2 linked regions of the Longibacter salinarum genome follow. The protein of the gene in region 1 interacts with the protein of each later gene in a pairwise test. Links are inferred from orthologs where the notes say so. Each region holds a gene or a part of one and is shown in the gene's direction. Other genes may lie near its edges.

Region 1 (4,004 bases):
GTCCTGCATAAGGAAGGGATCGTGGAGCGCTTCACGGTCTGCCCGAAAGAAGTGCCGCGCCTCATCAAACGACGAGACGTTGCGAAGCGCAAGAGCACGAGCGAGCGCTTCCGGCAATCCATTGAGCTCCTTCTGAAGATCAGAAATGACATTCGGATCGTCGACGGAGCGGAGAATCCAGCGATACGTCATATGCGGACCGAAACGATACATTCTATCAGCGGACATGAGACCGACAAGCGAATCGGCCGGCACTCACTATCTTAAGACACATCGTGTGCTGTATCATAACATGCGATGGGGATTCTGTCTGAAAACTCCACGATGACAGCCTTTCTCAACGAAACCGGAATATAGTTAAAGAACGTACCCTTTACTCACGGAGAGATCTCGTCTCGACGAACGCATCGCTCTGTCAGGTGACGAGCACCGAATCCCTGTGGGGCTGCCAGTGAAGTGCTTACCAAGACCGCTCCCACGGCACGCCCCTTGCTTGAGTAGACAACCCTTTGACATTCCAAATGAAGGCACTCATCGGCGGTGCAACGTAATTTTTATGCGCCGAAAGCTATTTGCTGCCGAGAGAGTGGACACGCGTGCACCCTGGAACGTTTAGGTGGTACAATCAATCTAGTGTTGTACGCCTCCCACTCGGCTCCCGTCGTACATGTGGCCCCGGGCAACCGAGGTACATAATGTAGCGATCCTTTCCGGCCTCGGCACGTGTACATTACAGGTTTACCTCTGCCTGGTGGCTCTTGACCCCCGGGTGCTCTTTACCGGCCGACTCGTTCGATAACTCCTCGTCGTTCGGTTTCGTCCCCTGCCTGCGCCGCATTCAACTGCAGGCACTTCTTTGCTTTATCTATCTACCCCATCCAATACGGACGGTGCAACCGGTTTTATCCGGCCCGCAGTGGCCACCGATCCAGATCTGAGTCGGCCGTCGACGCCTGCTCGTTTCTCTCGGTTGGCGCGTCGTACGGACGGTGCGCGTATGCTTCATTGCCCTGCGCCTCCCCACAGACATTCTTGTCGTTGCGGCGCTCTCTTCTCTGCCAACCTCGGCACGCCTTAACCTCGATTTACTGATTCGAATGAAAATTTCCACGCTTCAAGAAAAGAAGCTCGACGAGCTCCGCGACATCGCGCGTGGTCTCGATCTTCGTGGGTACAGTAAACTCCGCAAGCAAGACTTAATCTACCGTATCCTGGAAGCGCAGGCGGAGGATGCGGCTCGTTCCGGCTCTTCGAGATCACGCAACGGGTCCACAAACGGATCCTCCGACTCCTCGAGGAAGCGTTCGAGCAACCGGTCGAAGAAGTCATCGAGCAATTCTTCAAACTCAAGCGGCCAGGAGGACAAATCATCGCGGAAGAACCAGCGAGGTAGCGGCAAAGCTTCCGGAAACGGTGGCCGATCGTCTAAGGACCGTCAAAAAGGGAGTGCGTCCTCGAAAAACGGATCGTCGAAGAAACGTTCGTCCAACGGCGACAAAAGCTCTTCAAACCGGGGATCCAACCAGAAGTCTAACTCGAAACGATCTTCGTCCAAGGGATCACACGACGGACGCTCAAAACAGCAGCAGTCGAGCAAAAAGAACTCGATCTACGCGGATCGGCCGGAATACATGGCCGAGTACGATGCCGACGACACCGAACTCCGCGGCATGATCGAGAAGGTCGGGCTACTTGAGGTGCTGCCCGATGGCTACGGCTTCCTCCGGTCAGACGAGTACAATTTCGAGTCCAGCCCGGATGACATCTACGTCTCTCCGTCGCAAATCAAGCGCTTCGGCCTTCAGGATGGCGACACGGTCTTCGGGCAGGTTCGGCCACCGAAAGAAGGCGAGAAATACTTCGCACTAATTCAGGTTCACACCGTCAATGGCTGCAAGCCGGGCGAACTGGAAGAGCGGCGCGAGTTCGATTACCTGACTCCCATCTTCCCAAACAAGCGCCTCACGCTGGAGACCGATGCCACGGAGTACGGGCAACGCATCATCGACCTCTTCGCCCCGATCGGCATGGGGCAGCGCGGCCTGATCGTCGCCCCGCCGAAAGCCGGTAAAACCGTTCTGCTGCAGAAGATCGCGGCCGGGGTCACGAAGAACCATCCGGATGCGCACCTCATCATGCTCCTGGTCGATGAACGGCCGGAGGAGGTGACCGACATGGACCGGCACGTGGATGGCGAGGTCATCGCGTCGACATTCGACTCCGATGCGGAGAAGCATGTCGAAATCGCCGACACGGTCATGATGAAGGCGAAACGACTCGTCGAGTCCGGCCAGGACGTCATCATCCTACTCGACTCGATTACCCGCTTGGCCCGCGCGCACAACGCAGTGGTGCCGAGCAAGGGACGCACGCTCTCCGGCGGTGTCGAAGCCGGTGCCCTCCGCGGTCCGAAGCAGTTCTTCGGCGCAGCGCGCAATGTGGAAGAAGGCGGCTCGCTAACGGTTATCGGCACGGCGCTGATCGACACGGGCAGCAAGATGGATGAGGTCATCTTCGAGGAGTTCAAGGGCACGGGCAACATGGAGCTCGTCCTGAATCGCACAATGGCCGACCGACGCATCTACCCCGCGATCGACCTGATCAAATCCGGGACACGACGGGAGGAGCTCCTCATCTCCAAACCACAGATGAAGCGGATCTGGGTTCTCCGGAAGATCCTCGCCGACATGGATGCCATCGAAGCCATGCAATTCCTGCTGGACAAAATGGAGGGAACGGAGGACAACGACGACTTCCTCGCGACGATGAACTCGTAGCGCCACCTTCGCACCTCATCGTTCGGTCAAGCGCCCGCCTTGCCGCCCTCTTCGACGGAGGGTGAACGAGCCAGGCGTTTTCCATTTCCCCGTGACCTTCCTTCCCAGAACAGGATATCTCGCCGGCTGCTACAGGAATCTGCCGATTACGACACGACGGGAAGACGTGCGGAACGTCGTATAGTTTGATGGAGTGATCCATATATCTCGCTTTCCCCACCTCTCAATTGGCTCGTATGTATCGCCACATCGTCGCTATCGCCGCAGCTGTGTTCTTGCTGTCTGGAACATCCGGTTTCGCGCACGCACAGTCGAACGAACAATCTGACGACGCCGGCCCCTTCCTGAGACACCCGGCCGTGTCCCCCGACGGTAATACCATCGCATTTTCGTACCAGGGCGATATCTGGACCGTGCCCGCATCGGGTGGGCGCGCGTTCCGACTCACGGTGCATGAAGCCTACGAAGGCCAACCGCAGTGGAACGACGCCGGGACCCACCTCGCCTTCACGAGCAACCGGCACGGCAATGCCGATGTCTTCGCTATGACGGCCGAGGGCAATACGCCCGTTCGGCTGACGTATCATTCGACAAACGATCGCGTCACCGACATCACGGCAGACAACCGCGTCCTCTTCAACACGGAGCGCACCTACGTCCAGGTCGAGCGAGAGAGTGAGGTCTACCACGTGCCGATGGACGGCGGAATGCCCGACCGGCTCCTCAACGCCCTCGGCGACGGCGCTACGCAATCGCCCGACGGACGCTTCATCGTGATGGAGCGCGGCAGCAACCGCACCACGCGAAGCGATTACCGTGGCCCCGCGAACCGCGACCTCTGGATCTACGACACGCAGGAGGAGAGCTACCAGCAGATCACGCAGTACAACGGCAACGACTACGCGGCGGTGTGGGCCGGACCGCGCGAGCTGTACTTCATCAGCGACCGCAGCGGCACGCGCAACGCCTACCGCCTGCAACTCGCGGACGATGGCTCCGCCAGCAGCGAACCCGAAGCGCTCACGAACTACGACCGGGACGGCGTCCGTACGCTATCTGCCAGCGCAGACGGTAGCCTTATCAGCTTCGAGCGCATGACGAACGCGTATACGCTCGACGTGGACGGCGGAGAGCCGCAGATCCTCAACGTCACCGTCCCGCGCGATGCACGAAATGTGCCTGTGGACCGCATGACCATGTCGGACGAGGCCCGCGAATTTGCCGTCT
Region 2 (3,183 bases), on another replicon or contig:
CCACTACACCGTCGGAGATGGTGTCCGTGGCGAGATCACAGAAGATCTGCAGTCGGCCTACTTCGACATCGTGCACAACGGCAACGACCCGCACGACTGGCTCACGTTCGTCGACGTGGAAGAGCCCGAGGAGGCGGCCGCGACAATGTAGCACCGTGTGCGACGATGTAGCACTGTGCGCAACGATGTAGCACTGTGTGCGGCAATGTAGCACCTCGTGCTATAGCATAGCACATGACCGATGGCTCGTCTGTGGAATTGCGAGTCGTCGCGCACCGAACAGCATACGCCCTCCCTCGGCCCCGTGCCGGCGGAGGGCGTCCTGTTTGTGGAAAAATGGTGCTCGAACCGTGCATGCTGATCAATCGTTGCCCTGTACCGTTCGACGGACCACAGCCCTCAGCCTGCACATCGACCATCGCACTCGATCCCTCGCCTACCATGGCCGACGACTATCAGCCGATCGCATGCGGCTTCTACGACGAACTCGGCATCCGGATGATGCGTGGACACACGTGCACGCTGCTTCTGGAGGTTGATGATGATACGGAGGAGGTCACAGCCGTCATTACCGACATTTACTCTGACGGCGACGAAGAATTTGCCGAACTCAATGGCAGTCGTCGAATTCGACTTGACCGCATCGCCCGCGTCGATCACGTCACCCGCCCCAATGCATGTTGATGAGGTGTGAGGGGTGAGGTGCGAGGGATGAGGAAAAAGGGAAGGGGCGAACGAACGCTGAACATTGGACTTTGAGAACCTGTTTGGCGGGCAGCCCTCGGCCATCCAAGGGCACGGACCTCGCGCCGGTCGGTCCTTGCGAAGCTTGGAGTACTGGGCCTGGTTGATCTTGCGCATCGTGTCGACTGCGGCCGTACGAAAGACGATTCGTCAGGTCATCAAATAGGGATGAACGGATGCATTTGCTTCTTTGTGGTCCGTCCGTCAAACAGGTAATGAACGCTGAACATCGAACTCTGAACTCTGAACATTTAAAAATGCCGGATACAACCGACAATTCGTCTAACGAACCTGCGCGTCTGACATCGAAGCAGCGCGCTCATCTCCGCTCCCTCGCGCACGGCAACAAGCCCGTGGTACACGTTGGAAAAGACGGTCTGTCCGATGCCGTCATGACGTCTATCGAAGAAGCCTTCAACACGCGGGAGCTGCTGAAAATTCGGATTCTTGACAACGCAAACGAACAGCCGCGTGACATGGCCCACGCCATCGCCGATCGGATGGAGGGCGTTCAGGTCGTACACACGATGGGGTGGACGGTCACCTTCTATCGTCCCGACCCGGACGAGCCGCAGATCGAACTACCGTAACCACACCGGTCTGCCATCTACGCCGGCCCGTGACCCCATCGTTGTTCTAAAAGGCCCCGTCTCATGCCCGACGTTCTGTACGAAACGCGCGACGCCGTTGCCACGATCACACTGAACCGGCCGGATGCGCGCAATGCGTATTCGGATGAAATGGTGAAAGAATTGCTGGCGGCGATCGACGAGGCGGACGCCGACGACAGCGTGCACAGCGTTGTCATTACCGGTGCCGGACCGGTCTTCAGCGCGGGGGGCGACCTCAAAGCGATGCGCGATCGTGAGGGGATGTTTGCTGGGGATCCTGCCGAGCTGCGTAACCAGTATCGGAAGGGACTACAGCAACTCCCCCGGCGGTTCGATCAACTCGAGAAGCCCGTCGTCGCTGCGGTACATGGAGCCGCGATTGGAGCGGGGCTCGACCTCGCTCTGATGGCCGACCTGCGTATCGCGAGCGACGATGCCAAGTTTGGGTCGACGTTCGCGCGTGTCGGGCTTGTGCCCGGGGACGGCGGAGCGTACCTCTTGACGCGCGTCATTGGGTTCGCTCGAGCGCTCGATCTCGTCCTTACCGCTCGTATCGTCGAGGCGCAGGAGGCACTGGACATGGGTCTCGTTACGTCGCTCGCCCCCTCTGAACAGGTTGTGGATGTTGCGCACGAACGCGCCGAACAGATCGCGAGCCTTCCACCGAAAGCCGTGCAGGCGGCTAAAGCCTGTCTCTACCGAAGCGTCGACAATGACCTCGAGACCGCACTTCAACTCACCGCAGCGCTCCAGGCAACGGTTCAGCATACCGACGATCATGATGAGGCGGTGCGTTCTATGATCGACCGACTACAAAATCGATAAGTCGGGATAGCCGCTTCGAATATGAATGGCTCGTCGGTCTCAGAACCGGCGTAAGACGAATGCGCCCCGTTCCGCCAGATGCGAAACGGGGCGCGTCTATGTCTGGATGTTAGGCCTATCGGTACAGCGGTCGATTAGCGGAGTGGATAGAACGTGAGACCGAGCGAAAACCGACCTTCACCATAGCCGAATTCGTCCTCATCGAGTCCTGCCGAGATGTTGCCAACCTGGACCTCGTCAAACCGTCCACCGCCGAAGTGCAGACCGGCGTCAAGAGCGACGGCGGGAGTGAAGAAATATGAAACGCCGCCGCCTAGCGTGAATCCACCGCCGCGAAACTCCACGTCGCGATCATCCTCGGTGGCAGCCACGCCACGAAGCGCAACGTCGGCATACGGGACGAGGGAGCGACCAGAGCGGAAGTTGAGTCGTAGGCCTAACTCACCGCCTGACCAGCTGTAATCATTTCCGGTAATCGCACTGGATTGACCATCGATTGATGCTCCTGTCACGCCCACGTATATCGTGACGAGGGGAGACACGCCCCATCCTGCTCGAAGCGAAAGTCCCCCACCGTTGTCGGTTTCGGAGAATGCATCGTCACGGTAATCGATGGATTGACCATCGAGAGAGATCTGTAAAAATAAGCGTTCTGTATTCGACTTCGGTTCGGCCTCTTGCGCCATGGTCTCGGAGCTGAGGAGAGTGGCAGCCGTGAGGCCAACGAGAATGCAGGATACGGCGATACGAAATACCTCAGACCTGATCAGACAAAGGGGACGCGTCATAATGCCTGGACGGATGTTTTCGAAAAAAAGGGATGTATCTTTCTTGACCACGTAGCCGCGTGCGACAGCAGGAGAGTCACGTGCGTTTGGGAAAATCTATTCATCCGTCGTGACGGTACGCGTTTTTCTATCGATTCAGCTACCTCGAATTCTTGCGTATGATGATGGATGAGTAATCTTCTCTCGTCCAGTTTTTCGCGACTCCGTGTTCATGT

Evidence for each region. The genes of interacting proteins can lie anywhere in the genome.
Region 2: the proteins of rho (region 1) and yhbY interact in binary tests that used the Escherichia coli proteins (3 or more experiments, as listed by UniProt). The link is inferred for Longibacter salinarum from one-to-one orthologs.

Annotation. Positions count from the first base shown.
Region 1 is NZ_PDEQ01000005.1:23,291-27,294, forward strand. What follows is about bases 466-3,437. They hold rho (transcription termination factor Rho), read left to right. Parts: upstream 466-1,097; coding sequence 1,098-2,777; downstream 2,778-3,437. Other genes in these bases: CRI94_RS10270 (S41 family peptidase), read left to right, coding at 3,014-3,437. Outside these bases: single-stranded-DNA-specific exonuclease RecJ, read right to left, coding at 1-192; more of CRI94_RS10270, read left to right, coding at 3,438-4,004. UniProt on the Escherichia coli protein: Facilitates transcription termination by a mechanism that involves Rho binding to the nascent RNA, activation of Rho's RNA-dependent ATPase activity, and release of the mRNA from the DNA template.
Region 2 is NZ_PDEQ01000004.1:428,343-431,525, reverse strand. Bases 1-2,667 are described here. They hold yhbY (ribosome assembly RNA-binding protein YhbY), read left to right. Parts: upstream 1-1,001; coding sequence 1,002-1,334; downstream 1,335-2,667. Other genes in these bases: CRI94_RS10130 (outer membrane beta-barrel protein), read right to left, coding at 2,315-2,667; CRI94_RS10135 (enoyl-CoA hydratase-related protein), read left to right, coding at 1,398-2,180; CRI94_RS10145 (hypothetical protein), read left to right, coding at 442-684; CRI94_RS10150 (branched-chain amino acid transaminase), read left to right, coding at 1-151. Outside these bases: more of CRI94_RS10130, read right to left, coding at 2,668-2,968.